Regions from separate parts of the Corynebacterium striatum genome, predicted to be linked through region 1. Evidence: predicted binding sites of a transcription regulator. Region 1 holds the regulator's gene; each other region holds the start of a gene.
The links. Region 1 encodes LexA, which represses DNA repair genes until DNA is damaged. Its sites were predicted from a motif close to CGAACANNTGTTCG; they were not measured.
Positions count from the first base shown of each region.

Region 2: a site for LexA is predicted at 1,419-1,432, ahead of ruvC (crossover junction endodeoxyribonuclease RuvC). Genes of this name have one in related genera too.
Region 3: a site for LexA is predicted at 1,293-1,306, ahead of I6I72_RS11610 (SAV_6107 family HEPN domain-containing protein). Genes of this name have one in related genera too.

Region 1 covers NZ_CP068158.1:2,693,084-2,697,398, reverse strand. The annotation lists gene hrpA (ATP-dependent RNA helicase HrpA) at 1-443, shown strand, start outside; gene nrdR (transcriptional regulator NrdR) at 461-919, opposite strand; gene I6I72_RS12590 (hypothetical protein) at 1,076-1,471, opposite strand; gene lexA (transcriptional repressor LexA) at 1,758-2,483, shown strand; gene I6I72_RS12580 (DeoR/GlpR family DNA-binding transcription regulator) at 2,792-3,577, shown strand; gene ptsP (phosphoenolpyruvate--protein phosphotransferase) at 3,709-4,315, opposite strand, start outside.
Region 2 covers NZ_CP068158.1:2,794,612-2,798,926, forward strand. The annotation lists gene I6I72_RS13045 (acyl-CoA thioesterase) at 1-415, shown strand, start outside; gene I6I72_RS13050 (YebC/PmpR family DNA-binding transcriptional regulator) at 523-1,278, shown strand; gene ruvC (crossover junction endodeoxyribonuclease RuvC) at 1,527-2,108, shown strand; gene ruvA (Holliday junction branch migration protein RuvA) at 2,209-2,817, shown strand; gene ruvB (Holliday junction branch migration DNA helicase RuvB) at 2,869-3,972, shown strand; gene yajC (preprotein translocase subunit YajC) at 4,020-4,307, shown strand.
Region 3 covers NZ_CP068158.1:2,483,389-2,487,703, reverse strand. The annotation lists gene I6I72_RS11615 (DUF3040 domain-containing protein) at 191-583, opposite strand; gene I6I72_RS11610 (SAV_6107 family HEPN domain-containing protein) at 786-1,226, opposite strand; gene I6I72_RS11605 (N-acetyltransferase) at 1,440-2,003, shown strand; gene I6I72_RS11600 (polyprenyl synthetase family protein) at 2,040-3,131, shown strand; gene I6I72_RS11595 (alpha-(1->6)-mannopyranosyltransferase A) at 3,137-4,315, shown strand, end outside.

The DNA.
Region 1 (4,315 bases):
TTCGGCAGTCGGTGGTGGCAATTGCACCGGGACTTGCGGAGTACTCAAACCTGCGCGCTGAACTCGCGCACTGGGATGGCCCTGCCATTGACGACATGAAGGCACAGATGGAGTTCTTGCTGCCGAAGAACGCCATCACCATCCATGGCATGACGCACCTGCGCCATCTTCCCCGCTACATGCAGGCGATCCGAATCCGTTTGGAGGAGATGTCCCTCGACCCGGACAAGGACGCTGACCGTCAAGCAGAGGTCGAGGAGGCCAAGGCCTATCTGGCCAACCGCTTGCGGACTCTCCCAGCCGGGCGCGCAAAGACGCGGGAGGTCAAGGACATCTATTGGATGATGGAAGAGCTGCGGGTTTCGCTCTTCGCGCAACGCCTCGGCACGGCGCACCCAGTGTCGCTGCGCCGTATCCAAAAGGCAGTAGACAAGCTGCGCTAAGTCACATAGCCAATGGCTTAAAAGCTATCGCGGTCGCGGCGACGCATGAGTCGGATCTCTGATTCAAAGTCGTCCGCGCTCTCGAAGGATTTGTAGACCGATGCGAAACGCAGGTACGCAACCTCATCCAAGTCACGTAGTGGCTCGAGAATCGCAAGACCGATGTCATTGGCATTGACCTGGGAGGAACCGTGGCTACGCACGGTCTCCTCTACTTCTTGGGCAAGCTTCTTCAGCGCGTCATCCGTTACGTCACGGCCTTGGCATGCGCGACGCACACCGCGAATCAGCTTGTCCCTGCTGAAAGGCTCAGCCAAGCCATTTCGCTTGACGACTAACAAGACAGCTTTCTCGACTGTGGTAAAGCGGCCTTTGCATGAGGCACATTCACGGCGGCGCCGGATTGCTGTTCCTGCATCAACCACACGGGAGTCAATGACTCGTGACTGTTCATTATGGCAAAACGGGCAATACACCGTGCAGTTCCTTCCTCTTCCACGTCATCCGCCACTCACATGTGAGAGGCGGGCGTTGAGACCGCATTTAGTGTACTGCCCGATTCCCGCACGATGCCATTTATGCTCATCTGCTGGGCCCGACACCTAGGCCCAGCAAAGGCTTTGCGCGGATGGCTAGTTGTTCACGCTGGCTTGCACAACCTGCTGAGTTCCCTGCGGCGCAGCGCCCCCATCAGCCGTGAGACCACCAAACACAGTTCCGATGAACACTGCCACGCCGAACACCGCACCAAGAAGATAATTTCCGCGATTCGAGTTTTCACGCGAATTTGCCACCTCGCGCTGACCAGCATGATCGGTGCGTGGACGACACTGAGGAACACCGCTGTATGTTCGATTATCCACACTGAGTGTTCGAACATCACGCACATGTGGACTCCGTATAGCGCCGTAGCGTGCAGATACATCAGCATCCCAAACAGACGCCGCTGGCACAACGCTGGCGCGGTACGCACGGGATGACTTGAAGTAGTTAACCTGCTTGTTGTTGGAGTTGAGTACGATTGCCATGATGTTTCCTTAAGCGTTTTTCTTTGACGATTAGTTTGTGGCTACAGCCTATTCAAACGCTACGACACGTTCGAAAATTCCCATCGCCAATTCGTTCGAATTAGTTGCTATGTTCGATTTATAACAGCTTTTCGAAAGTTTGTCCATATCGAAGCGAAAATTCTCGAACATTTGCCCGCAACGTGATAGAAATGAAGAGAAGCTTTTCGAAAATTCGAACAGATAGTAGCTAACCAACCCACCCAAGCAGATTCGACGCCATATCTATCCCACCCAAGGAGACCCGATGCCACGCAAACCCGCCAAGAATTCTGGGAAGCCGGACATCAATTCACTCTCTGCGCGCCAGCGCCGCATCCTGGACGTCATCCACGACGCTGTGATGCTGCGCGGCTACCCGCCTAGCATCCGTGAAATCGGCGACGCCGCCGGACTGCAATCCACCTCCTCCGTGGCCTACCAGCTCAAGCAACTCGAGGAGAAGGGCTTTCTGCGTCGCGACCCTAACAAGCCACGAGCCGTAGACGTCCGACACCTCAATAATGAGGAAGACACCAAGAAGCCGGGCCGCAAGACAGGAGCCAAGGCAGATAAACCAGAACCTGGTTCATCGATGACGCCTGAAGAGGCTTCTGAGGTTGCTTACATTCCAGTTGTTGGCCGTATCGCTGCGGGCTCCCCCATCACGGCTGAAGAAAATATTGACACTTATTTCCCGATGCCAAACGACGTAGTGGGAACCGGTGAGCTATATATGCTGCAGGTTGTCGGGGACTCCATGCGTGATGCCGGTATCCTCAATGGAGACTGGGTCATTATCCGCTCCCAGAATGTCGCTGAAGAGGGCGAATTCGTAGCAGCGCTGCTGGACGGCGACGAGGCAACTGTCAAGGAATTCCACCGCGATTCCTCGGGCATCTGGCTCCTGCCACACAATGACGCCTACTCCCCAATCAAGGGTGACGATGCGGAGATCATGGGCAAGGTTGTTTCCGTCTTCCGCAAGCTTTAGCAGGCGATGTAACATCTTTTCTAGCGGGCATTACCCTCTAATTCCACCCCCTTAAGGGACAGAATTCCACTTCTCGGGTTTTAGCGCCCAAAATCACACATTCCAAAAGTGCAGGCAGTGACTTTAAATTTCACTGCCTGCACTTTTTCTTATATGTGTACACCTTTGGTTTATTCCGATTCGTAGGGTTTTCTGGAAAACTAGGGTTAAGTCAGTTCTATTACTGCGAAAGTACCGCCCCCAACCCCGAGGGCGGAACGGAATACCCAATGCCCCACCCCGTTACGGGCATATTGTTGGAGGACTCTATGTACGCAGAGGAGCGTCGCCGCCAGATCGCATCCCTCACTGCTGTTGAGGGACGCGTTAATGTAACTGAGCTTTCCGAGCGGTTCGATGTCACCGCCGAAACCATCAGACGAGATCTCGCCGTCTTGGATAGAGAGGGCGTGGTTCATCGTGTGCATGGCGGCGCAGTGGCGTCCCAGTCTTTCCAAACCGCTGAGTTCACCTTGGACACGCGCCAGCGTTCAGCCACGGGCGCAAAAATCGCCATTGCGCGCGCCGCGATGCAATTCTTGCCTGAAGCCGGTGGCAGCATCTTCCTTGACGCGGGTACGACCACCAATGCTCTTGCCGATCTGATCGGGCAACAGAATGCGGCGGGTCAGTTCTCTATTGTGTCCAATAGCTTGCCCATCGCTTTGTCTTTGGCTAGCAACGGCGTCCCCGATGTGCAGCTTCTTGGCGGTACCGTGCGCGCTATCACCCAGGCAGTAGTGGGTGATACCGCACTGCGAACCATGGCGCTCATGCGCGCGGACGTTGCCTTCATCGGCACCAACGCCCTTACATTAGATCATGGACTGTCCACAGCCGATTCCCAAGAGGCCGCCATCAAGACCGCCTTCGTGACCAACGCCCACAAGGTTGTAGTTCTCTGCGACTCTTCCAAGCTCGGGAATGATTACCTAGTTAGCTTCGCATCCATCGCCGACATTGATGTTGTGGTCACCGACGCCGCTGCCCCTGAAAGCTTCGTCGAAGCACTGCGTGAACAAGAGATCGAAGTCGTCGTCGCAGCCGAGAAGTAGCTTCCTGCTTAATTACTCCATTCTCAGCTGAGTTTGATCCTCAGCTGAGTTTGTCAGCAGGAGGACAGGGCAGAATCTAAAACGAATCGAAGCCCCCAAAACCGTTGGGGGCTTCCTCGTATCTCAGACTCTTAAGCCTTGAACTCTTCCAACAGATCCAGGGCTGCGGTGCGAGCCTCAGACGGACCTTCAGCGTTAATTGCAGCTTCAGCCAGCTTCTGGCACTGCTCGAGGGTCAGCTCGGAAATCTGAGCGCCAACGCCTGCAACAGCAGTCGATGCAGCGGAAAGCGAGTTGACGCCCAAGCCGGTGAGTACGCAAGCAAGCAGCGGATCAGCTGCAGCCTCGCCACAGACGCCGACCGGCACGTTGTTGTCGCTGCCAACCACGCAGGTGTGCTGGATGAGTCGCAGAACAGCCGGCTGCCACGGATCTGTCAGGTAGGCCAACTGTGGGGAGAGACGGTCCGCCGCCATCGTGTACTGGGTGAGGTCATTTGTACCGATGGAGACGAAGTCGAGGTGCGGCATGATGGTGTCAGCCATAAGCGCAGCTGCAGGGACCTCAATCATGGCGCCAGCAGTCAGGCCGCGTTCGCGGCACAGACCCGCAAACCACTTTGCCTCAACTGCGGTTGCCACCATTGGAGCCATGACCCACGTTGGGACATCGTCGCCACGGTCAGCTGCAGCCTGTGCGATTGCATCCAGCTGGCGAGTCAGCAAAGACTCATTGTCT
Region 2 (4,315 bases), 100 kb from region 1:
CCGTCACCCTGAACTTGCAGAAGCCACAGGCGCTGGGTTCCGCTACGTGTGGTTCCGTAACACCGCGCCAGAATTTGCGGCGTCAGAAAGCAGCCAGGATGCCCACCGTGCGGCACTTGCCTATATGTCGGACATGACCTTAATCCGTGCTTCGCTGCTGCCACACCAAGGCGAGCAAGTACAGCTTGCCAGCCTGGATCACTCGATCTGGTTCCTGCGTCCAGTGCGCGTTAATGAGTGGTTGCTGTATGTGCAGGAATCACCATCCGCGCAGAATGCGACCGGTCTGGCCACCGGAAAGATCTTTAACCAGGGCGGGGACTTGGTTGCCGTGGTGGTCCAGGAAGGGCTTACCCGAACCGTGCGCGAGGGCATGCAGATAGGCTCGCACAACGGCAATTGGCAAAACGTCTAGAAAAACACTTACTCAAACGCCGGAAAACGGTGGGGGCTGTTTTTAACTGCTCTACGCCGTCCGTATAATTGCAGGCAGTTTCATAGAGCCACAATGAAAGGGATGAAATGTCCGGACACTCCAAATGGGCTACTACCAAGCACAAGAAGGCTGCTAACGATGCCAAGCGCGGCAAGGAATTTGCCAAGCTGATTAAGAACATCGAGGTCGCGGCCCGCACCGGTGGTGGCGATCCGGCTGCTAACCCGACTCTCGATGACATGATCAAGAAGGCCAAGAAGGCCTCCGTGCCGAACGATAACATCGAGCGCGCCCGCAAGCGCGGCTCCGGCGAAGAGGCCGGCGGTGCTGACTGGGAGACCATCATGTACGAGGGCTATGGCCCGAACGGTGTGGCAATGCTCATCGAGTGCCTTACCGATAACCGCAACCGTGCAGCCACCGATGTTCGCACCGCAATGTCCAAGAACGGCGGCAACCTGGGCGAGTCTGGCTCCGTGGCCTACATGTTCTCCCGCACCGGCCTTGTCTTGGTCAACAAGGGCGAGCTGACCGAGGATGACGTCCTGATGGCAGTTCTGGAAGCAGGCGCTGAAGAGGTCAATGACCTCGGCGAGAAGTTCGAGGTAGTTTGCGCACCTGGTGATATTCCGGCAGTGAAGGAAGCCCTCACCGAGGCTGGTATCGAGGTCGACGATAATGACACCGACTTCCGTGCTTCCGTCGAGGTTCCGCTCGAGGCAAACGATGCCCGCAAGATCTTCCGCCTGATCGACGCCCTCGAAGATTCTGATGACGTGCAGAACGTCTACACCAACATGAACCTTTCTGAGGCTGTCTTGGCAGAACTCGAGCAGGACTAAACTGCTTGCTGTGGGATCTACACGCGCAGATTCTCACTAGACAAGGTCTAAACAAGGTTTAAAACGCGCCCGCGCATGATTGCACTGCTCGGGCGTGTTTGCGTTTTACTATCGCAGGCTCCCTGCCCCTGCACATTCTTAGAACATGTGTGTGTATGATTGACTGGACTGTGAATTCACTTTAGTTCTTTTCGCTGTTGCGCCCGTCTAGGCGCAAAGAGATTGTCCAGACTAGGAGGGGGTTGGCTGTGAATCTGGAAGGCCTGCGCGTTATGGGGATAGACCCTGGTCTTACCCGGTGTGGTCTTTCTGTGGTGCAAGCAGGGCGTGGTCGCTCGGTGATACCTGTGGCGGTCGGTGTTGCCCGTACCCCCAGCGATAAGGAGCTTACTGAGCGTCTTTTGCGTCTTTCCATAGCTGTCAAAGAGTGGATGGAGGACTACAAGCCGGATGTGGTTGCTATCGAGCGAGTCTTCGAACGTGGTGAAGTATCCACGGTGATGCAAACCGCGCACGTCGTTGGCGTGGTGGTCCTAGCTGCCGCTGAGCGCGACATTCCGGTGCATATGTACACCCCGTCAGAGGTGAAGAAGGCTATCTCTGGCAACGGCCGGGCAGACAAGAAGCAAATGACCGCGATGATTACGCGCATCCTTGGTTTGGGCGAACCACCCAAGCCGGCGGATGCCGCAGATGCCTTGGCCCTAGCAGTTTGTCACTGCTGGCGTGCCCCAGCCTTGGCTCGAATAGGGCAGAACACAGGCACATGGCCGAAGACGAGTGGCGTGAAAGGCCGGGCAAAGAAGCCGCGACCAGCCAGTAGCGCATAGCCGCGCTGTCATACGGAGCGTTATGCCACATGCAAAATCTCGATAGAAAAACTACAGAGCTAGGAACTAGCAGAAAGAATAAAGAAAAGGAGCTGACGCTGTGATTGCATCACTACGCGGAACAGTGTTGTCCATCAGCCTTGATCATGCCGTCATCGAATGCGCCGGCGTTGGTTACAAGTTTCTTGCTACGCCAGTGACCCTCGGCACTTTGCACCGGGGCGATGAAGCAACTGTGCTGACCTCGATGGTGGTCAAGGAAGATTCCATGACCCTTTACGGCTTTAGCAACGATGAGGACCGCGAGATGTTCCACGTCCTCCAGACCGTCTCTGGGCTCGGACCCAAGCTGGCGCTGGCGGCGCTATCTGTTATGGGGGCAAGCCAGCTAGCTCAGGCCATTTCCTCCGGCGATGCGAAGACACTGCAAACTATTCCGGGCGTTGGCAAGCGCATGGCAGAGCGCCTCGCACTCGAGCTGAGGGATAAGGTCAGCGCCTTTGCGCCTCAGGCCCAGCCAGGGCAGGAAGCGTCCGCGGCGGTGGCCCATGGGCCGGTGGTCGACCAAGTGGTGGAGGCACTCGTTGGACTCGGTTTCACCGACAAAGCCGCCCGTCCAGTCGTGGAGGGCATCGTGGCGGAGGAGCCAGCCGCAGAAACGGCGGTTGTCCTTCGTGGTGCACTGGCACAATTGGGACGTAAGAAATAGTCTCCGCTGTCAGAGTCAGCGCGCAACAATCTAAACAAAGGGTATAAAGACATGTCAGACGTAGAACGCACTGAGTTTCAGTTACCGGACGGCCTGGTAGCTGGGCAAAGCACTACCTCCAGCATGTCCGCGGCGCGCAATGCTGACGTCGATGCCACAAAGCAGCAAGGTGAACACGACATCGAGCGCTCCTTGCGCCCTAAGTCCATCGACGAGTTCATCGGCCAACCTAAGGTGCGCGAGCAGCTGTCCTTGGTGCTCAATGGTGCTAAGAATCGCGGCGTCACTCCAGACCACGTGCTGCTTTCGGGCCCACCCGGCCTGGGTAAGACCACCATGGCGATGATCATTGCCCAAGAACTTGGCACATCACTGCGTATGACATCGGGTCCAGCGTTGGAACGCGCAGGCGACCTCGCAGCGATGCTGTCGAACCTGATGGAAGGCGACGTCCTCTTCATCGACGAGATCCACCGCATCGCCCGCCCTGCGGAGGAGATGCTCTATATGGCGATGGAGGACTTCCGTATTGACGTCATCGTGGGTAAAGGTCCGGGTGCCACTTCGATTCCTTTGGAGATTCCGCCATTTACTCTCGTTGGTGCCACTACTCGCGCCGGCATGCTCACGGGACCGTTGCGCGACCGCTTCGGTTTTACGGCCCAGATGGAGTACTACGACACCGCAGATTTGACCAAGGTCATTACCCGTGCCGCCACCATTCTTGATGTGGAGATTGACCAAGACGCGGCGGTTGAGATTGGTTCTCGTTCACGAGGAACCCCGCGTATTGCCAACCGCTTGCTGCGACGAGTCCGTGACTTCGCTGAGGTAAACGGTGATGGACACATTGATCTAGCGGCCGCCCAAGGCGCCCTTGCTGTCTTCGACGTCGATGAAATGGGGCTAGATCGCCTCGACCGGGCCGTCCTGGAAGCCTTGATCAAGGGCCACGGTGGTGGCCCAGTCGGTGTAAATGCCCTCGCTGTGGCAGTGGGGGAGGAGCCCTCCACCGTGGAGGAAGTGTGCGAGCCTTACCTCGTTCGTGCTGGCATGATTGCCCGCACAGGCCGCGGTCGTGTGGCAACTGCCGCGGCGTGGCGGCACATCGGTTTGGAACCGCCGGAGGGAACGCTAGGGGAGGCGCTCTTCTAGTGCAAGGGCTGGCATCTGTGTGCATGAGTCTGGCACACTAGCCAGTTATGGAATACGCACTTCTTCTAGTTCTCGCAATTCTCATCTTCCTCCCTAGTTTTATGACGATGCGCAAACAGCGTGAGCGTCAAAACAAACTTTCTGAACTGCAGCAAAATTTGTATGTAGGGCAGAAAGTAATTACTGCGGGCGGCCTGCACGGGACTGTCGCGGCTACCCGCGAGCAGGAAGTGGATCTAGAAGTGGCCGGAGGCGTCGTAATCACCTTCGACAAGATGGCCATTGTTCGTACGCCGGAAATCGTCAGTGAAGAGGAAGCAAACGGGATTCGCTAGTGCGATTC
Region 3 (4,315 bases), 210 kb from region 1:
CCCGGTGGTGCAAAGTGGGGAATGTGGGAGAAAGTGGGGAATGTGGGGCAAAGTGGGGATTAGAAAGTGGGAACCTTGAAGTGTGAATCTCACAAAGGGCTGAACGCAAAAAGCCCGCATCCCCTCTTCCGCTTGGGAAGTTAGGAATGCGGGCTCAAACCACAAATTCGGCTTGTTTCAGCGCTGGCGCTTATCGCTCTTCGAAACGACGGCGGAAGTTCTCCTCCAGACGGCCGCCTACTCCGCCCTGACCACCGGCCGACTTCTGCTTAGCGCGAGCATCCGAGTAAGACGGCACCTTCTCCTTGCGCCCACGCAGCATCCACACGCCAGAGGCAAACATAACAAGGAATCCGACGATAGAAATGCTGACGAACCAGAGGTTCTGCTGCGCGAGGGCTACGCCGCCCACCAAGAGCAAGAGACCCACGACGATGAGCGCAATGCCTCGAAGGGTAATCGCACCACCGTTGCCACCGAAGCCGGAATCCTCAGCAACAGAGGAACCAAACTTAGGATCATCCCGCAATAAGGACCGTTCAATTTCACGGAGAGCTTGCTGCTCGTGCTCGGAAAGCGACACTGTTCCTCCAACTGATTTCAATGGGTCTAGGGCTAAGTTCCACAACGCAGTGCACAAATGCTGGCCGCACACGCTTTGGGATACACCATATTTTGTGAACTACTAATTATCTAACGCCCAGAGTAATCAGTTAGTTCCCGCAAATACAGTCTACCCCCACATAACTGGGGTACAACACGCCGAACATGTCCCAGTTCCCGCTTTACGCAGCAAGGGAGCCGAAGCCCATTTCCTCTTCCACATAGGAAAGGAATTCCGCCGCCAAGGCCATCACTTCAAGGACAACCTCGTCCGAAGGAGCGTCCTCCAAGCCAGAGGCCACCCGGGAGCGAAGGCGAGAGTAAGCACCAAAGCGCTCAGCCCATTCCTTTTCCTCTCCCCCAACGAGTGCGAGCTGCGCCCAAGCACTCGACGGAAGGCGACGCCGCTTTGCCACCGCAGAGTCCGCAATACGAGCACCGGCCGTACGGAGGCCCGCCTGATAAGCAAACTCCAGCGCCTGATCCCAACGGCCCGCAGCAGCCATGGCACGAGCTTGCGCTAGCAAGTCGCTTGCTTGCTCCATAAAACGGTCACGCTTGAATGCGCCCACTGCCGCGCGCGACCCCCTGAACTGGGCCGTAGCTGAAATTACCTGTGCCATGATGCTCCTCCTTCGCTGGTATTGACTAACAATCTAAAGAGCCTTCCGGACATCTACCTTCATTTTAGATCACTTGTTCGAATAGTGCAATAGTTTTTCCACTTCAGAGCGTTTTTAACTTTCGAAAATCTACACACGATGTTCATTTTTAAAAACAGAAAAGCTGCGCAATTACGTTGTCGAACAACCCCTAAGTCTGCTGTTATTAGAAGTGTGAGTTTTCAAATTCGGCGCCTGAGCCCCCAAGAATTCGCCATGCTGGCCCCACAGTTGGTGGACATCTACATCGAAGCCATGGGATATAACCCCACCATTCGGGCTAACCGGATTAACGCGTGGAAGGCTGATGTCATGCGTCCCGGATTCACTGCGGTTATCGCCGAAAATGAATTCGGCATCGCGGGCTTGGCCTACGGTTTTGTCGGTACGCCGGACACCTGGTGGGACCGCCAGCTGCGCCGCGGTTTCACCGAGGCCGGCGGCCCCACGCCCGAGCAACTGGACATCTTGCACAACTATTTCGAGCTCGCCGAGATTCATGTCACCCCTAACTTGCAGGGCCATGGCTTAGGCCTCTGCCTCATCGAGGAACTCGCGTGGAACGCGCCAGCCTCCTATCTCTTGTTATCCACGCCCGAGGTCCCCAACGAGGCAAACGCCGCTTTTGGCCTTTACCGCAAAGTGGGATTCTTCGATGTCCTACGCAACCTCGAATACCCCGCAGACGAACGCGCCTTTGCGATTCTCGCGGCACGGTTGCCCCTGTCTGCCACCTAATTAGAAACGTCTGCCCTAACAGGTAACGTGTGAGGGGTGAAAGACAACAGCATTCCCACCATCGAGCAGTTCCCCGACCTCGCCCGCGAAAAGCTCAGCGAGTTCCTCGCACAGCGTCGCCCCGAGGTTGCAGAAATTGGTGAACCCGTTGTCAACGCAACGAACTTCCTAGAGTCCTTCGTTCTCGATGGCGGCAAGCGCATTCGCCCCACCTACGCGTGGGCTGGCTTCCTCGGCGCGCACGGCCTAGAGAGCGGCGAGGATGCCCAGGCTATGGCCACCGCCGCCTCATCGCTGGAGTTCATCCAGGCGTGCGCGCTTATCCACGATGACATCATCGATTCCTCTGATACCCGGCGCGGAAATCCCACTGTGCATCGCGCCGTCGCAGCACAACACAGGGCCAAGGGCTACCACGGCGATGCCGACTTCTTCGGTCAATCAGTAGCCATCCTGGTTGGCGATCTTGCACTCGCATGGGCCGAAGACATGCTGCAGGGCTCCGGCCTCAGCGGCGCCGCGCTGCATCGCGCTCGCGGCCCATGGTCAGGTATGCGCACCGAGGTCATCGGCGGCCAGATTCTAGACATTTCGCTGGAGGCCGCGGGTTCCGAAGACCTAGCGCTAGCCAACTCGGTCAACCGTTACAAGACGGCCGCGTACACCATCGAGCGACCGCTTCACCTTGGTGCCGCAGTCGCAGGCGCCGAGCCTGCGCTTATCGACGCTTTCCGTGGCTACGGCCGCGACATCGGAATCGCCTTCCAGCTGCGCGATGACCAGCTCGGCGTCTTCGGCGACCCCGCGATCACTGGAAAGCCTGCTGGCGACGATCTGCGCGAAGGCAAGCGCACCGTCCTCCTTTCCTTGGCGCTCCAGCACGCCGACGCGAAGGACCCAGCCGCTGCCAAGACGCTGCGTAGTCTCATCGGCAACACCGAGGATCCCGCTGACATTGCCCGTATGGCGCAAATCATCGAGGACTCCGGCGCCCCAGCGCTGCTTGAAGAGCAAATCACCGCTCTCACCGAGTCAGGGCTGCGCCACCTCCGCGAGGCGCAGGTTGATGCCGACGTCACTCAGACCCTCGAGGCACTGGCCATCAAGGCCACGGCTCGTCGAATGTAGGCAGCATGTCAGTTACATCTCCTGCCTCCCCTGCTCCTCAGACCGCAGGCCCAAAGCACAAGGTGTATAGCCTGCAGCTGCCCAATGCACTACCGGTGGGCATCGTTGCCTCCATCATCTTGATGATTGTCTCCTTCTCCGGCGGCGCTACGCGCAACCGAGGCGGTTTTCTGGAGGCCCTCAACATCGGGTTCTTGGCCTACGGGCACGGCCGCAACGTGGGCATGGTTCTCTACTGGTTCGGCCTCTTTGGCCTCGTCGCTGCATGGATCCTGGCCGGCCGCCAGGTGGTCGCGCCGCAGCTGAAGAATCCTACTCCTGACGGAGGCCTGCGCGAGATCCGTCGCATGCTCGCCGCATGGATCGCTCCACTGCTCTTTGCTGCACCTCTTGCCTCCCGCGACGTCTACTCCTATCTCATGCAAGGCGCCATGGTGCGCGATGGTTTCGATCCCTATACCGAGGGCGCAGCCGTCAACCCGGGACCATTTCTGCTTGAGGTTTCCCATGACTGGCGCAACACCACCACCCCTTATGGCCCGTTGCACTTGTGGACCGCCGAAGGCGTCACGCGCCTAGTGGGCGATAACGTCGCCGCAGGAATCATCGTCTACAAGGCAATCTCCGTCCTCGGCTTTGCCGTCATCGTCTTCGCAATTACCCGCCTGGCCCGCGCCTTAGGCGGCGACCCCGCTTTGGCACTGTGGTTGGGTGTGGCCAATCCGGTAGTTGTCCTTCACCTCATCGGTGGCATGCACAACGAGTCCGTCATGGTGGCCCTCGTGTCCCTGGGCCTGCTTGCCGCGGTACACAAGCGCTTCCACATCGGCCTCATCCTCATCGGCGTGGCCGTGGCGCTCAAGGCAACGGCCATCTTTGCAGCACCCTTCGTAGTGTGGATGATGGTGCTTCACCACGCACCGCGGGAACGCGGCGTCGCCAAACAGGTGCTCGCATTCGTCATCTCTGGAATCGTGGCGTTGGTTGAGGTAGCTCTATCCGTCGCCGTCATTACATGGGTCTCGGGCAGTTCCTGGGGATGGCTCTCCCAAATCAGCGGCAACTCCAAGGTGGTCAATCCCCTCGCCGGCCCTACCTTCGCAGCCGACGTCCTCATCCCGCTTATCCAGGTCTTTAGCCCAGAAACCACATACAACGGTGTACTGGGTATGCTGCGCAGCATC